DNA from 2 places in the Mesorhizobium sp. B2-4-14 genome. Region 2 is predicted to be linked to the other one. Evidence: riboswitches for the same ligand, from Rfam matches in the RefSeq annotation. Region 2 holds a riboswitch; the other holds the start of a gene.

Evidence for each region. A riboswitch is a leader RNA that binds a small molecule or an ion and turns the genes downstream of it on or off. The one in region 2 is predicted to bind S-adenosylmethionine.
Region 1: linked by a shared signal. The riboswitch ahead of FJ938_RS04440 (O-succinylhomoserine sulfhydrylase) and the one ahead of FJ938_RS04975 (homoserine O-acetyltransferase) in region 2 are both predicted to bind S-adenosylmethionine.

Annotation. Positions count from the first base shown of each region.
Region 1 covers NZ_VFVA01000003.1:251,319-259,087, forward strand. Annotated here, with positions in the region: gene argF (ornithine carbamoyltransferase) at 1-153, shown strand, start outside; gene FJ938_RS04425 (Hsp33 family molecular chaperone) at 295-1,329, shown strand; gene apaG (Co2+/Mg2+ efflux protein ApaG) at 1,522-1,914, opposite strand; gene FJ938_RS04435 (ceramide glucosyltransferase) at 2,134-3,285, shown strand; gene FJ938_RS04440 (O-succinylhomoserine sulfhydrylase) at 3,320-4,510, opposite strand; SAM riboswitch at 4,568-4,645, opposite strand; gene FJ938_RS04445 (2'-deoxycytidine 5'-triphosphate deaminase) at 4,737-5,831, shown strand; gene araD1 (AraD1 family protein) at 6,032-7,024, opposite strand; gene mmsB (multiple monosaccharide ABC transporter permease) at 7,221-7,769, opposite strand, start outside.
Region 2 covers NZ_VFVA01000004.1:46,018-53,786, forward strand. Annotated here, with positions in the region: gene FJ938_RS04965 (glycosyltransferase family 2 protein) at 40-978, opposite strand; gene metW (methionine biosynthesis protein MetW) at 1,094-1,708, opposite strand; gene FJ938_RS04975 (homoserine O-acetyltransferase) at 1,705-2,874, opposite strand; SAM riboswitch at 2,993-3,070, opposite strand; gene hisC (histidinol-phosphate transaminase) at 3,206-4,315, shown strand; gene FJ938_RS04985 (prephenate/arogenate dehydrogenase family protein) at 4,322-5,257, shown strand; gene FJ938_RS04990 (sugar kinase) at 5,265-6,194, opposite strand; gene FJ938_RS04995 (DUF2125 domain-containing protein) at 6,200-7,198, opposite strand; gene FJ938_RS05000 (gamma-glutamylcyclotransferase) at 7,350-7,769, shown strand, end outside.

The sequences.
Region 1 (7,769 bases), on a different contig from region 2:
CCGGACGCCCTGTTCATGCATTGCCTGCCGGCGCATCGCGGCGAGGAAGTTACCGACGAGGTCATGGACGGGCCGCATTCGGTGGTCTTCGACGAGGCCGAGAACCGGCTTCATGCCCAGAAGGCCGTGCTCGCCTGGTGTCTTGGTGCTTGAAGTGTCTTGGTGCTCGAAGTGTCTGGACGTTTGAAGTGTCATGGCGCTGGTCTGGGCGCTTGATCCGCGGGGGCGCGATCCCTATCTGCGCCGCATCACGCAAATCAAGCGCGTTTGGACGCATGTGCCCACCGGGGCCGCATGGCCGCGCCCTGGAGCTTTGTCATGTTGGAAACCCATCAAGTGACTGAACATCACCCCAAACTCGGCGAGTTCGGCTACGCTGGCGACGACCATGTCGTGCCTTTCGAGGTCGGTCCGCTCGACGTACGCGGCCGCACGGTGCAACTCGGGCCGATGCTCGACGCCATCCTCGGCCGCCATGACTATCCCGAGCCGGTTGCCCGCCTGCTCGCGGAAGCCTGTGTGCTCACGGTGCTGCTCGGCACCTCGCTCAAATTCGAGGGCAAGTTCATCCTGCAGACCCGCACCGACGGGCCGGTCGACATGCTGGTGGCGGATTTTTCCACACCCTCGGCGCTGCGCGCCTACGCGCGCTTCGATGCGGATCGGCTCGAGGCACTGGTCGCGGCAGGCGAGACGTCCCAGCAGACGCTGCTTGGCAGCGGCGTGCTGGCGCTGACCATCGACCAAGGCGCCCATACGCAACGCTATCAGGGCATCGTCCAGCTCGACGGCGAAACGCTGGAAGACGCGGCACGCACCTATTTCCGCCAGTCGGAACAGATTCCGACCGACATCAGGCTCTCCGTGGCCAAGCTGCTGACGCCCGGCGTCGGCGGCGCGCGCGAGCAGTGGCGTGCCGGCGGCATCCTGGCGCAGTTCCTGCCGCAGGCGTCCGAGCGCATGCGCGTCCCGGACCTGCATGGCGGCGATGGCGATCCGCGCGAGGAGATCCATGATCCCACGGACAATTCCTGGCAGGAATTGCTGGCGCTGCTCGGCACCATCGAACCGACGGAACTGATCGATCCCACGATCGGCGCCGAGCGGCTGCTTTACAGGCTGTTCCACGAGCACGGCGTGCGCGTCTTCGGCGGCGTCCCCGTCGCCGACCAGTGCTCATGCTCCAGGGACAAGATCCGCGGCATCCTCGAGGGCTTCTCCGCGCAGGAGATCAGGGACAGCACCGAGGACGGCGGCATCCATGTCGCCTGCGAATTCTGCTCGAAGCAATATGACTTCGACCCAGCGGAATTCGCGGCGGCGAAGTGAAATACCGGCCTTCTCCCCTTTCACGGGAAGAAGGTGCCGGCAGGCGGATGAGGGCAGCGCAACCTTCGGCAGTGATCGCGCGGATCCACTCAGCGCTTGTATGTTCTCACGAGCCGCCGCCCTCATTGCCCTGCCGGGGATTTCTCCCCGTATAGCGACGCCATCGCAGCGGACCTCGCCAATCGCCGAGGTCTAATTCACGGTCCGCTTTGTCCCCGGCAGGTCGAGCGAGAAGGCGGGGATGGCGATGTCGAACGTCTCGCCGCGTTTGTTGCGCATCGTGTAGTGCCCGACCATGATCCCTGACGGCGTCGAGAGCGGGCAGCCGGACGTGTATTGATAGCTGTCGCCGGGGTTGAGTTCGGGCTGGTCCCCGACAACGCCCGGCCCGCGCACCTCCTCGACCCGGCCCGCTCCGTCGGTGATGTGCCAATAGCGCGACAGAAGCTGCACGAACTCGTCCGACTGGTTGTCGATCGTTATCTGATAGCCCCAGACGTAGCGGTTCTCCGAAGGGTCCGAACGATCCTCGAGGTAGAACGGCCTGACCTGCACTTCGATGTTGCGCGTGACGGCGCGGTACATGAGCGGCTCCAAAACAATCCGGTACCTTTCGGCGCTCCCAGCGAGCAGGTCAACGTGCGCGTCTTGTCGCGCGTGACCCTGAAAGGCAGGTGGCGGCAAAGAATGTCATTTAAGTGACACATGACAATGGTGGTGTGCGCGCACGGGCGACTCGGCGCTCTGCCGACCTGTTGAAACGGCCGTCACGCGGGCCGTCCTTTCTGGAGTGACCAGATATCGATGGAACTCACTCTCATAGCCGCCTCGCTCTCGACCGCACTCATCCTTTCAAATGCCGCCAGCATTGCGCTTGCCACCTCACAGCTGAAACGGCGCACCACGATCGCACCGCCAGCCGGCAAATCGCTGCCGGTGTCAATTGTCGTACCATCGCGTGGCGTCGAGCCGTTCACGCACGAGACACTGGAGCGCGCCTTCTCGCTCGACTGGCCGCGCTATGAACTGATCTTCTGCGTCGCCCATGCCGACGATCCGGTGGTCACGCTGATCCGTGCCGCCATGGGGCGCTTTCCCAAAGTGCCAGCCCGCCTGTTGATCGGCGATGATCGGATCAGCGCCAATCCCAAGCTCAACAATTGCGTCAAGGGCTGGGAAGCGGCGCGCCACAACTGGGTCATTCTTGCCGATTCCAACGTGCTGATGCCGAGGGACTACATTCAGCACTTGATGGCGGCATGGCGGCCGGATACCGGCCTTGTCTGCTCGACGCCGATCGGTTCGCGGCCCGATGGCTTCTGGGCTGAGGTCGAATGCGCCTTTCTCAACACGCTGCAGGCGCGCTGGCAATATGCCGGCGAGGCGCTTGGGCTAGGCTTTGCCCAGGGCAAGAGCATGCTGTGGAACAAGCCCATGCTGGATGCCAATGGCGGCATTCGCGCGCTGGCCGCCGAGATCGCCGAGGACGCCGCCGCGACCAAGCTGGTGAACGGGCTTGGCCTGCGCGTCAATCTCGTTGCCGCGCCTTTCGAGCAGCCGCTCGGCCGGCGCACGCTTGGCGAGATCTGGTCGCGCCAGGCCCGCTGGGCTCGCCTGCGCCGCGTCACCTTCCCGCTGTTCTTCGCGCCTGAAATCCTGACTGGTGCCGTGGTGCCGCTGCTGCTTGCGCTGGCCGCGGCGGCAAGCGCCGGCTTCAGCCTGCCGCTCACGGCCATCGCCGTTTTGGCGGCCTTCTACCTTCCGGAATGTGCCCTGGCCTGGTCCAAGGGCTGGTACCTGTCATCGCGCATCGTCGCGGCGATCATGGTGCGCGACCTCATCCTGCCGGCGATGTGGGCACGTGGCTGGCTCGGCGGCGCCGTCGACTGGCGCGGCAATGCGATGACCATCGGCACCAAGGCGACCGAACTGGAGGAGACGCCGTCGAGCGCCTGATAGCCCCGTGCATGAAGCCCCGCGTAGGCAGGCCTTACTTGGCCGCCTGCAACGCCTGCGCGATGTCTTCCAGAAGGTCGTCGGTATCCTCAAGGCCGACCGACAGCCTGAGCGTACCTGGCCCGATGCCGAGTTCGGCGCGGGCCTCGTCCGTCAGGTTCTTGTGGGTGGTCGTCGCCGGATGCGTGATCAGGCTCTTGGCATCGCCGAGATTGTTCGAGATCAGCACGATGTCGAGCGCGTTCTGCAAGGCGAAAGCCGCCTGCTTGCCGCCCTTGACGTCGAGGCAGATCAGCGTCGAGCCGCCCGACATCTGCTTCTTGACGATATCCGCCTGCGGGTGGTCGGCGCGGCCGGGATAGATCACGCGGGCGATCTGCGGCTGCTCGGCGAGGAAGTCGGCGATCTTGCCGGCGCTTTCCGTCTGTTGGCGCACGCGCAGCGGCAGCGTCTCCAGGCCCTTCAGCAGCGTCCAGGCATTGAAGGGCGACAGGCTGGGGCCGGTATGGCGGAAATAGTCGTGCAGGTTCTTGTCGATCCACTCCTTGTCCGACAGGATCACGCCGCCCAGACAGCGGCCCTGGCCGTCGATGTGCTTGGTCGCCGAATAAACGACGATGTGGGCGCCGAGCTGCAGCGGCTTCTGCTGCAAGGGCGTGGCGAAGACATTGTCGACGACAAGCCGGGCGCCGATCGAATTGGCGAGCCCGGCGACAGCCGCGATGTCGACCACTTCCAGCGTCGGATTGGTCGGGCTTTCCAGGAAGAACAGCTTGGTGTTCGGCCTGACCGCCTTTTCCCAGTTGGCGATCTCGGTGCCGTCGACCAGCGTCGCCTCGATGCCGTAGCGCGGCGCCAGCGTCTCGACCACCCAGCGGCAGGAGCCGAACAGCGCGCGCGCCGCCACGATATGATCACCAGCCTTGACGCTGCACAGAAGCGCGGCCGTCACCGCCGCCATGCCGGATGCCGTGGCACGCGCATCCTCGGCGCCTTCCAGCGCGCACATGCGCTTCTCGAACATGTCGACGGTCGGATTGGCGTAGCGCGAATAGATGAAACCCGGTTCCTCGCCCTTGAAACGGGCTTCGGCGGCCTGTGCCGTCTCATAGACATAGCCCTGGGTCAGGTACATCGCCTCGGAGGTCTCGCCGAAGCCGGAACGCAGGGTCCCGCCATGCACGAGGGCTGTCTGAGGCTTCCAGTTGCGCTTCTTGGTGCTCATCGCTTTTGTTCCAGACACAAAAAAACCGGCCGCGAAAGTCGCAACCGGTCCATACGGCCTTGCGGCCCGACGGTCCTTTAGCGACTTGTTTAACGTGGCTGCAAGCCGACCGGCCAAATCACCACGGGATAACGACCCTTTAGACCCGCGCCACGCTTGCGTCAATTGCCGGCTTCATTAAGAGGGTTGTACCAGACCTCGCCCGGCCTTCGAGCGGAGCTAGACTTTGCGGCAGACAGGCATTCTTCCCGATCAGGACATTTCGGCGCTGTTCCAGTCCGGCGCGCTGAAGTCGCCGCGCGCGCTCGATGCCGATCAGATCCAGCCGGCGAGCCTCGATCTTAGGCTCGGCGACAAGGCATGGCGGGTACGGGCCTCCTTCCTGCCTGGTCCAAGCCACAAGGTTTCGGAAAAGCTCGATCGGCTGCAGCTTCACGAGATCAACCTGACCGAGGGCGCGGTGCTGGAAACCGGCTGCGTCTACATCGTGCCGCTGCTCGAAAGCCTGGCATTGCCAGCCGACATTTCGGCATCGGCCAATCCGAAAAGTTCGACCGGGCGGCTGGACATCTTCACCCGTGTCATGACCGACCGAGGGCATGAGTTCGACAAGATCGCCGCCGGCTATACCGGTCCGCTCTATCTGGAAGTCAGCCCGCGCACCTTCCCGATCGTCGTGCGCACCGGCTCGCGCCTGTCGCAGATCCGTTTCCGAACGGGCAATGCGCTGCTCTCGGAAGCCGAACTGCATGAATTGCACCGCGCCGAGATGCTGGTCGCCACCGAACCGCCGAACATTTCGGGCGGGGGCATCGCGCTGTCGATCGACCTCAATGGCGACAGTGACGGGTTGGTCGGCTATCGCGGCAAGCATCACACCGGTCTCGTCGACGTCGACAAACGCGCGGCACAGGACGCCCTCGATTTCTGGGAGCCTATCCACAAGAGCGGCGCCGGCGAACTGGTGCTCGATCCCGATGAGTTCTACATCCTCGTCAGCCAGGAAGCGGTACATGTGCCGCCGCTCTACGCCGCCGAGATGACGCCGTTCGACCCGCTGGTCGGCGAGTTCCGCGTCCACTATGCCGGCTTCTTCGATCCGGGCTTCGGCCATTCGGCGGCCGGCGGCACCGGCAGCCGGGCCGTGCTCGAAGTGCGCAGCCACGAAGTGCCGTTCATCCTCGATCATGGCCAGATCGTCGGCCGGCTGGTCTATGAGCACATGTTGAAGCGGCCGCAGGCGCTCTACGGCACCGATCTCGGCTCCAACTACCAGGCGCAGGGCCTCAAGCTCTCAAAGCATTTCCGCGCCGCGCGCTGAGGTTTGCACTGCCAATCTCCCCCCTCGTGGGGGAGATGGCCGGCAGGGCAGCGGGGGGCGCGAAGGAACGCTGCCTTCGTGTTTTGATACACAAATGAAGACTTCCGAAGTCTGAACTTTGATAAAGTTGATAGGTCGGCGGGACAGCGCCCCCCTCTGGCCTGCCGGCCATCTCCCCCACGAGGGGGGAGATCACACTCTTACAACGCCTTCACCGCCACCTTCACCGGCTGCTCGATCTCCAGCGGATTGCGCAGCGGCAGTCCGAAATCCCCGGCCTCGATCTCGAACACGTCGCCGGCCTCGGTCTTGATGCCATCGGCGAAGGACAATGTCGCCGTGCCGAACATATGCACATGCACATCGCCCGGCTGGCGGAACGCCGAATATTTGAAATGATGGTGTTCGAGATTGGCGATGGTGTGCGACATGTTGGCTTCGCCCGACAGGAACGGCTTTTCCCACAGCGTCTTGCCGTCGCGCACGATGCGCGATGTGCCGCGGATGTCGGAAGGCAGCTCGCCGATCAGGATCTCCGGCCCGAACGAGGCGTTGCGCAGCTTGGAATGAGCGAGGAAGAGATAGTTCACGCGCTCGGTCACATGGTCGGAAAACTCGTTCGACAGCGTGAAGCCGACGCGGAACGGCGCGCCGTCGTCGCCGATGACATAGATGCCGGCGATCTCGGGTTCCTCGCCGGCGTCCTTGGCGAACGCCGGTGACTGGAGCGCGGCACCCGGCGCCACCGCCATCGTGCCGTTTCCCTTGTAGAACCATTCCGGCTGCACGCCGACCTGGCCTTTCGCCGGTTTGCCGCCTTCCAGGCCCATGCGGAACATCTTCATGGAATCGGTGAGCTGCTCCTCGCCGTCGGTGCTGAGCTTCCTGTGCATGGAATCGCGCGTCGCCGCCGAGCCGAGATGGGTCAAGCCAGTACCCGTCAGATGCAGGTGCGCCGGATCGGGGTGATTGATCGGCGACAACAGCCGCCCCTTCTTGTAGGCGGCGTCGAGATCGACCGTCTCGCCGAGCCCCTTGCGATCGATCAGGGTGGCGAGGCCGACGCCGGTGCGGGCAGCCTCCATTGCCAGCGAATAGACGCTGCGGGCGCCGTTGATGATCCGGGTCTTGCCGCCGCTGCGGGCAACGACACGGATGGTCTCGGCGTCATCGAGAATTTGCGAGATCAGCATGATCAGTCCTCTCTCATGTGCCTTGGCATGGCTCCCAGCTGGGCAAACCTTCCCAAGCGCGGCTGGAACGTTGTCCATGCCACGGGTGAAATTCTCGTTCGGATTGCGCTCGCGGGCCTGTCCCTTGAGGGAACTTCTTCGTGCCAGTCGGTTGCCGGCAGCGCCGCGGTGTGACCCGTATGCCTTCCTGGTGCCCTCAGCCCTTGTTCTTGTTGTAGACGTCGAACACCACGGCACCGAGCAGCACCAGGCCCTTGACGACCTGCTGCCAGTCGACATTCACACCCATGATCGACATGCCGTTGTTCATCACGCCCATGATGAAGCCGCCGACCACCGAACCGATGACCTGACCGACGCCGCCCATCGCCGAGGCGCCGCCGATGAACACGGCGGCGATGACGTCGAGTTCGCTGCCGAGGCCTGCCGCCGGCACCGCCTGTCCAAGGCGCGCCGCGATGATCAGGCCGCCAAGCGCCGACAGCACGCCCATGTTGATGAACACGTAGAGGGTCAGCCGCTCGGTGTTGATGCCCGACAGGAGTGCGGCCTTGGGATTGCCGCCCATCGCATAGATGCGGCGGCCGATCGTCATGCGCTTGGTGACGAAGACGAACAGCGCGATCAGCGCAGCCATGACCGTCAGCACGACCGGAAAGCCCTTGTAGGTGGCGAACTGATAGACGAGGAACAGGACAAGCGCGCTGATCACCAGCGTCTTGATAGTGAAGAGCGAGAACGGCTC
Region 2 (7,769 bases):
GTTGCTGTTTGGTGCCGTCGGTTTTGGGCGTGAATGCATTCATTCACCCGCAAAGTCGGGCAGAACTTCAATCTCGTCATGGACGAGACCCACGGCCAAGCTGAACTGGCCCCAAAATGCCAAACTGTAGAATGCCAGGCCGACAAGCAGAGACATTGGAATTTGCCAGACCGGCATTCCCGTCTGCCGGGCATGCCGTACGACGCGCCGTGCTGTACGCCACGACATGGTCAGCCACCGGCTGAGCGACTTTGCGATCCGGCGGCCACGATGGGAACTCCCCAGTTCTCTAAATTTCCGGTCGGCATCGCGGCCGGTCACCAATGCGCGCCAGCGGAAGAATCGCCAGCCGCGCGGCGGGTGATGATAGACGCGTGCATTGGCGCTGACGAGTTTGTGGCCGTCGCGCTCAAGCGCACGCATCAGGAGCGTACAGGAAACCTTGAAACCATTGTTTTCGGGAAAAATCCGGTCACGGCGAAAAGCCACGTTGTTGGCGTTTATCGCCCGTTTCAAAGCAAAACGCGTGTCCTTTTGCGCCATTGGGAAAAACCAGATCAGCGCAAACGTTCGCGACATGAAGTCGTCGTAGTAAAGGTAGGTGTAACCATTTACGGCGACGGTCGCTGGATCTTGAAATGGACCGAGCATGGCCGAGAGCCATCCAGATTCCACAACCGTATCGGAGTCTGTAAAAATGACGACATCGCTGTCGGTTGCTGGAATGCCGTTGTTCTTAAGATCGTAGTACCGTCGGCCTGGGCATGCGGCGAAGATCAAGTCGGCAACCTGCTCCAGCTGCGATGCCGCGGATGCGATATTGCTTCTCAGCAAAAGTGTGTCCGCATCGTCTCCGCCGTGGGAGAAAACGACCTGTGGCCTAGCAAAACCCAGCGAAGAAACAGCGCCGATTTCGCGCGCCAAGGCAGTCAGCCCGACGCTGACCTCTTCGAGATCGACCGACCTGGCGTTCTCCATTTCCAGGACCAGGCAATAGCTCAGGGAATTTAGCGGCACGTTCCAAGAGATCCCATTACAGCGTCAAGAATTCAAGCAACCTCTTAGGAGCACGAAGAAATCCAGATATCAACCATTATCGTTTCAGCAAAAATATTGCCTGCTGGCCGAAGAAATTCCAGAACCACCAGGGCATCGACAGGCCGATCCTCTGGCCGTTGGCGTCGAGCGCGGTTGCCTTTTCCACCGTCGCGCCGAGTTCCTCGCATAGATTGACGAAGTCACGGATGGTGCAGAAATGGATGTTGGGCGTGTCGTACCAGGAATAGGGCAGGTCCTTGGTCACCGGCATGCGGCCCTTGACGAACAGCGACAGGCGCACCCGCCAGTGGCCGAAATTGGGGAAGGAGACGATCGCCCGGTTGCCGATCCTGAGCAGTTCGTCGAGCACCAGCTTCGGGTTACGGGTGGCCTGCAACGTCTGCGACAGGACGACGAAATCAAAACCCTTGTCCGGGTAGAATTCGAGATCCTTGTCGGCATCGCCCTGGATGACGGAGAGGCCTCGCGCCACGCATTCGTTGACACCACGCTGCGACAGTTCCAGCCCGCGGCCGTCGATCTGTTTGGTGTCCTGCAGGAGTTCGAGCAGCGAGCCGTCGCCGGAGCCAACATCGAGCACCCGCGATTGCGGGGGAATGAGATTTGCGACGACCTCGAGGTCAACGCGCTGCGTACCGTTGACAGTCATGGATTGAGCCCCCTGGCGCGCGCCGCCGAGCCGATAAAGCCGTTGATGGCCGCGAACAGTTCCGGCTCGTCGAGCAGGAAGGCGTCATGGCCGCGATCGGTCTCGATCTCGACGAAGGACACCGAGGCGCCGGCGGCGTTGAGCGCATGCACGATGGAGCGGCTTTCCTCGGTCGGAAACAGCCAGTCAGACGTGAAGGACACCAGGCAGAAGCGAGTCTTGGTGCCGGCGAAAGCGTCCGCCAGCCTACCGCCATGGTCGGCGGCGATATCGAAATAATCCATCGACCGGGTCATGTAGAGATAGGAATTGGCATCGAAGCGATCGACGAAGGTCATGCCCTGGTGGCGCAGATAGCTTTCGATCTGGAAGTCGGCATCGAAGCCGAAGGTCAACGCTTCGCGGTCCTGCAGGTTGCGGCCGAATTTTCGGTGCAGGGCGGCTTTCGAGAGATAGGTGATGTGGGCGGCCATGCGCGCCACCGCCAGCCCCTTTTCCGGGCGTTTGCCATAGTCGAAATACTTGCCGCCATGCCACTCCGGATCGGCCATGACGGCCTGGCGGCCAACCTCGTGAAAGGCGATGTTCTGCGAGGAATGGCGGGCGCCGGTGGCGATCGGCAGCGCTGCAAAGACGCGCTCGGGATAGCTCGACGCCCATTCCAGCACCTGCATGCCGCCCATAGAGCCGCCGAGCACGCAGAACAGTTTCTCGATGCCGAAATGGTCGATCAGCATCTGCTGCGCACGCACCATGTCGCGAATGGTGATGACCGGCAGGTCGAGCCCATAGGGTTTCCCGGTGGCGGGATTGGTCGAAGCCGGGCCGGTGGAGCCCAGGCAGCCGCCGATGACGTTGGAGCAGATGACGAAGAAACGGTTGGTGTCGATGATCTTGCCGGGGCCGATCAGCACTTCCCACCAGCCAGGCTTGCCGGTCACCGGATTGGTGTTGGCGACATGCTGGTCGCCGGTCAGCGCGTGGCAGACGAGGATGGCATTGGAGCGGGCATCGTTCAGCTTGCCATAGGTCTGATAGGCGATCTGGAACGGCGACAGCAGCGTGCCGGCGTCGAGCTTGAGCGGCTTGTCGGGCCCGAAACGCAACACCGGGCTCGACGGCTGATCGGCCTCGTTGTTGGTCTTTCCTGCGCGCTGAGCGGCCATCACGTCTCTCTTGCTGCATCGTGCGTTTGCGGAAATCGCTGCCGATCCGCCCGCCGCCGATACGTTCGTCCGGCCGGTCACGGACAACAAAAAACCGGCATTGCCTTCGCAAGCCGGTTACATCACGCAAACGGCCCTTTAGCGAATTGTTTAACGTGGCTGCAAGCCGACCGGCCAAATCACCACGGAAGTTCGCTGCTCTTCTAGAACTCGCCCGCCTTGCCGTCAATGCCGGCCGCTGGCCCCACTGCCACCTCTCGACATTGCGGCCCATGGCTTGTATTTCCGCTGCGGCTTCCGGGTGGAGGCATTTCGACGGATTTTGCAAAAAATGAACCAGACACCGGATCAGGCACGTCCAACCCCGCGCGCGGGCATCATGGACATCGATGCCTATGTGCCCGGCAAGAGTACCGCACCCGCCGGTGTCGCCAAGGTCCACAAGCTGTCGTCGAACGAGAACCCGCTCGGTCCGTCGCCGAAGGCGATCGAGGCCGCGCGCGAGGTGGCCGCCAGGCTCGATATTTATCCGGACGGCACCGCGAGGCGGCTGCGCGAGGCGATCGCCGAGGTGCATGGGCTCAACCCCCAGAACATCATCTGTTCCAACGGCTCCGACGAGATCCTCGGCCTGCTGGCGCAGACCTATCTGGCGCCAGGCGACGAGGCCATTTTCACCGAACACGCGTTCATGGTCTACAAGATCTACATCCAATCGGCCGGCGCCACGCCGGTCGTGGTCAAGGAAACCGACGAGCGCGCCGACATCGATGCGATGCTGGCCGCGGTCACGCCGCATACCAAAATCGTGTTCCTCGCCAATCCCAACAACCCGACCGGTACCTATGTGCCGTTCCAGGAGGTGCGCCGCTTGCATGCCGGCCTGCCAAGGCATGTGCTGCTGGTGCTCGACGCGGCCTATGCCGAATATGTTCGCCGCAACGATTATGAAGCCGGCATCGAGCTGGTCGGCAGCGCCGAGAACGTGGTGATGACCCGCACCTTCTCCAAGATCGGCCTGGGTGGAGCACGGATCGGCTGGATGTATGGCCCCATGCACATCGTCGACGCCATCAATCTCGTGCGCGGTCCCTTCAATGTCAACACCACCGCGATCGAGGCCGGCATCGCCGCGATCCGCGACCGCGCCCATATCGAGCGCAGCGTTGCGCACAACGAGACCTGGCTCGCCTGGTTGACCGAAGAGATGACCGCGCTTGGGCTGCGGGTGACGCCCAGCGTCGGCAATTTCCTCCTCATTCATTTCCCGGACGACCAGAAGCATTCTGCGGCGGCGGCGGACGATTACCTGACCGCGCGCGGCTATATATTGCGGCGCGTTTCCGGCTACGGCTTCCCCAACGCGCTGCGCATGACTGTCGGCACCGAAGAGGCCAATCGCGGCGTCGTCGCCGCGCTCACGACATTTCTGAAAAGCTAGAGCACCATGACATCACCGATGTTTGAGAAGATCGCGCTGGTCGGCATCGGCCTGATCGGCTCGTCGCTGGCCCGCGTCATCCGCCGCGAGGGGCTGGCTCGCCATGTCGCCATCTCGACGCGCAGCGTGGCCACGCTCAAGAGGGCCGAGGAACTGGGCCTCGGCGATTCCTACACCACCGACGCGAAGGAAGCGGTCCGCGACGCCGATCTGGTCATCGTCTCGGTGCCGGTCGGCTCATCCGGCGCGGTGGCGCAGGAAATCGCACCGGCCCTGAAGGCGGGTGCGATCCTCACCGATGTCGGCTCGACCAAGGCCTCCGTCATCGCGCAGATGCAGCCGCATATCCCTGACGGCGTCCATTTCATCCCCGGCCATCCGTTGGCGGGTACCGAAAAATCCGGGCCGGATGCCGGTTTCGCCGATCTGTTCGACAACCGCTGGTGCATCTTCACGCCCCTGCCGGGCACCGATGCGGATGCGCTGGAACGGCTGTCGGAATTCTGGCGCCGTTGCGGCGCCAACATCGACACGATGGACCCGCAGCATCATGACATGACGCTGGCTATTGTCTCGCATTTGCCGCACATCATCGCCTACAACATCGTCGGCACTGCCGACGATCTGGAATCGGTGACCAAGACGGAAGTGATCAAATATTCCGCCTCCGGCTTTCGCGATTTCACGCGTCTGGCCGCCTCCGACCCGACCATGTGGCGGGACGTGTGCCTTCACAACAAGGATGCCATCCTCGAAATGCTGGCGCGGTTCTCGGAAGATCTGGCGTTCCTGCAGCGGGCGATCCGCTGGGGCGACGGCGACAAGCTGTTCGACCTGTTCACCCGAACCCGTGCCGTGCGCCGCTCGATCATCGAGGCCGGCCAGGATATCGACGCGCCCGACTTCGGGCGTCAGGCGGTCGAGCACCCGGCGAAAACCTAGCAGGTTCTCAGGCTTGGGCGGGCCAGTGGGCCGCCATCATTGCCAGCGTCTCGGTTCGCTCCGGTGCGCCCAGCCTGCCGCCGAAGCGCTGGCATTTGAGCGCGGCGGCCGCGCTGGCAAAGCGCAGGGCGTTCTCTATCGGCATGACTTCCGCCAGTCCCACCGCAAAGGCACCGTGAAAAACGTCACCAGCTGCCAGTGTATCCACCACTTTGACCTTTGGCGTCGCGACATGGCGAACAGTTCGGGTCGAGCGGTCGAACCACCAGGTGCCTGCCGCGCCGCCGGTGACGGCGACAAAAGCATCGGTACGCGAGGCCAAGTCGGCGCAGGCGGTCTCAGGGTCGAGCGCGTGCCCGCAGACGATGCGCGCCGCCGGCTCGGAGGCGACGATATGCGAAGCCAGCGGCAGCATCTGCTCCAGCACCGCCAGCGGTGCTGTATCGGCGTCGAGAATTGCCGGGAGGCCGGCAGCGCGCGCCGCCGCAAGGGCAAGTGCCGCCGCACCCGGCCAGCGTACGTCGACCAGCACGGCATCGAATGCCGTGACGTCCGCGAACGGCAGGGCCAATGGATCGGCTTGGGCCCGGCTGTCATAGAACGGCACGATGATGCGCTCGCCATGCGCGTCGACAAGGATCGATGCCAGTGCCGAGCGGGCGCCCCTGACGCGGCGCACATGGCTGCAATCGACACCTTCCGCCTCGATCCCCGCAATCAGCTGATCGCCGATCGGATCGTCGCCGGTGCTCGCCCACAACGACACCTCGGCGCCGAGGCGCTGTGCGGCACAGGCAGCGCTCGTGGCCATGCCGGAGGCGATCTGGACGCCATCCGAAGCGATGAACTTTCCCTGATGCACGGGCAGCGCCTCGACACGCAGGATCGTGTCCAGCGTCAGAGCGCCGACACTCAGGAGCTTCACGGGTCTTGCCATCGAAGCTATTGCACCGGCTTGATCTTGCCGAGCGGGATGAAGCCGAGAGCGGCCTTGCCCTTGACCACCTTCAGCGGCATCGACGGTTCCTTGCCGAGCAGAGCGAGAGCGGCAAAGCCCTGTTCGATGGCGTTCTTCTGTTCGGGTATGGCGCCGGCAAGAATGGTCGCCACGGCTTTCGGATCCTTGATCCTGATCATCAGATCGGCGTCGACCAGGCCTTCGGCATCCACCGACAGCGGCCCCGACACGGTAACCCGCGCCGTGCCTGACGACAGGTCGAGGCTGCGGATCTCGACCCTCTGACCGCGCAGGCTCTTCACCTGCGTTCCGATCAGCGCGACACCATTCTTCAGCGTGGCGTCGCCGCTGGCATCGAGCGCCGGCAGCACGCGCCCGCCAATCGCGTCGGGGTCGATCTCGAGATCGGTGAAGCTGCCGACATAGTCGACGTCCTGACCGTTCGGCTGCAGCTGGCCTGACGCCTTGCCGGCGCTGAACAGTTCCACCGGATCGGTGTCGTCGGCCGGATCGGTTTGACCGGACAGGCCCTCCGCCTGCAATGCGACGCGCCGTGGCAGCGGCCATGACAGTCTGACGTTGGCCTGCAGATTGTCCCAGTCGATCCACAGCGGCACCATGCCGGGGACAGAGGTCCTGAGCGGACCGCGCAGATCGGCGCTCGGCGATAGGGGCTGGATGATCTGCGCGGCGGCATTGAAGGAGCCAGACGAGGCCGCGATGTTCTTGGCGTCGTCCTCATAGGCCAGATTGTCGCAAGAGACGGCAAAGCTCAGCGGATAGCCACTGACCTGGAGGTTGGCGCAGCCGGCCTGGATGCCGCTCTTGTTGAGCGTGGCGACCGCCTTGTCGGCTTCGGTCCTGACCCTGTTGGCCAAATAGAACCAGCCGGCGCTGTAGATGGCGAACAGCACAAAGATGAACGCCACGAGCCAGAACAGGCCGCGGCGGGACTTTGGTCGGCGGTCGTCACTTGACGTCATGCTTTGGCTCTCGTTAACGCATGGGTATGGGTGGACGGACCTTCGATTCCGACAACACCAGACAGAGACGAATAGGTAGACGGAGACGGTCGGAAAAAACACCGTGTTCCGGTGCGGCATTGCCATTCTTTTTGCGATCAGGCGCGGCGATATGGGCGATTTTTGGGTGTTTGGCTACGGTTCGCTGATCTGGCGACCGGGTTTCGCGCATGTCGAGACGCGGCGCGCGCAGCTGCATGGCTATCGCCGCTCGCTCTGTGTCTACTCCTTCGTCCATCGCGGCACGCGCCAGCGGCCCGGACTGGTGCTCGGTCTCGACCATGGCGGTTCCTGCGTCGGCCTTGCATACCGTGTGCCCGGCGATTTGCGCGACGAGGTCATTGCCTATCTGCGCGAGCGCGAACTCGTCACCAGCGTCTATCTCGAGCGTACGCTCAAGATTCGGCTCGACGGCGGCGATATGGTCGAAGCGGTTACCTACATCGTCGACCGCAAGCACGAGCAATATGCCGGTGCGCTGGCAGCCGCCGATGCGGCGGCCGTGGTGCGCGGCGCGGTCGGTCAATCCGGC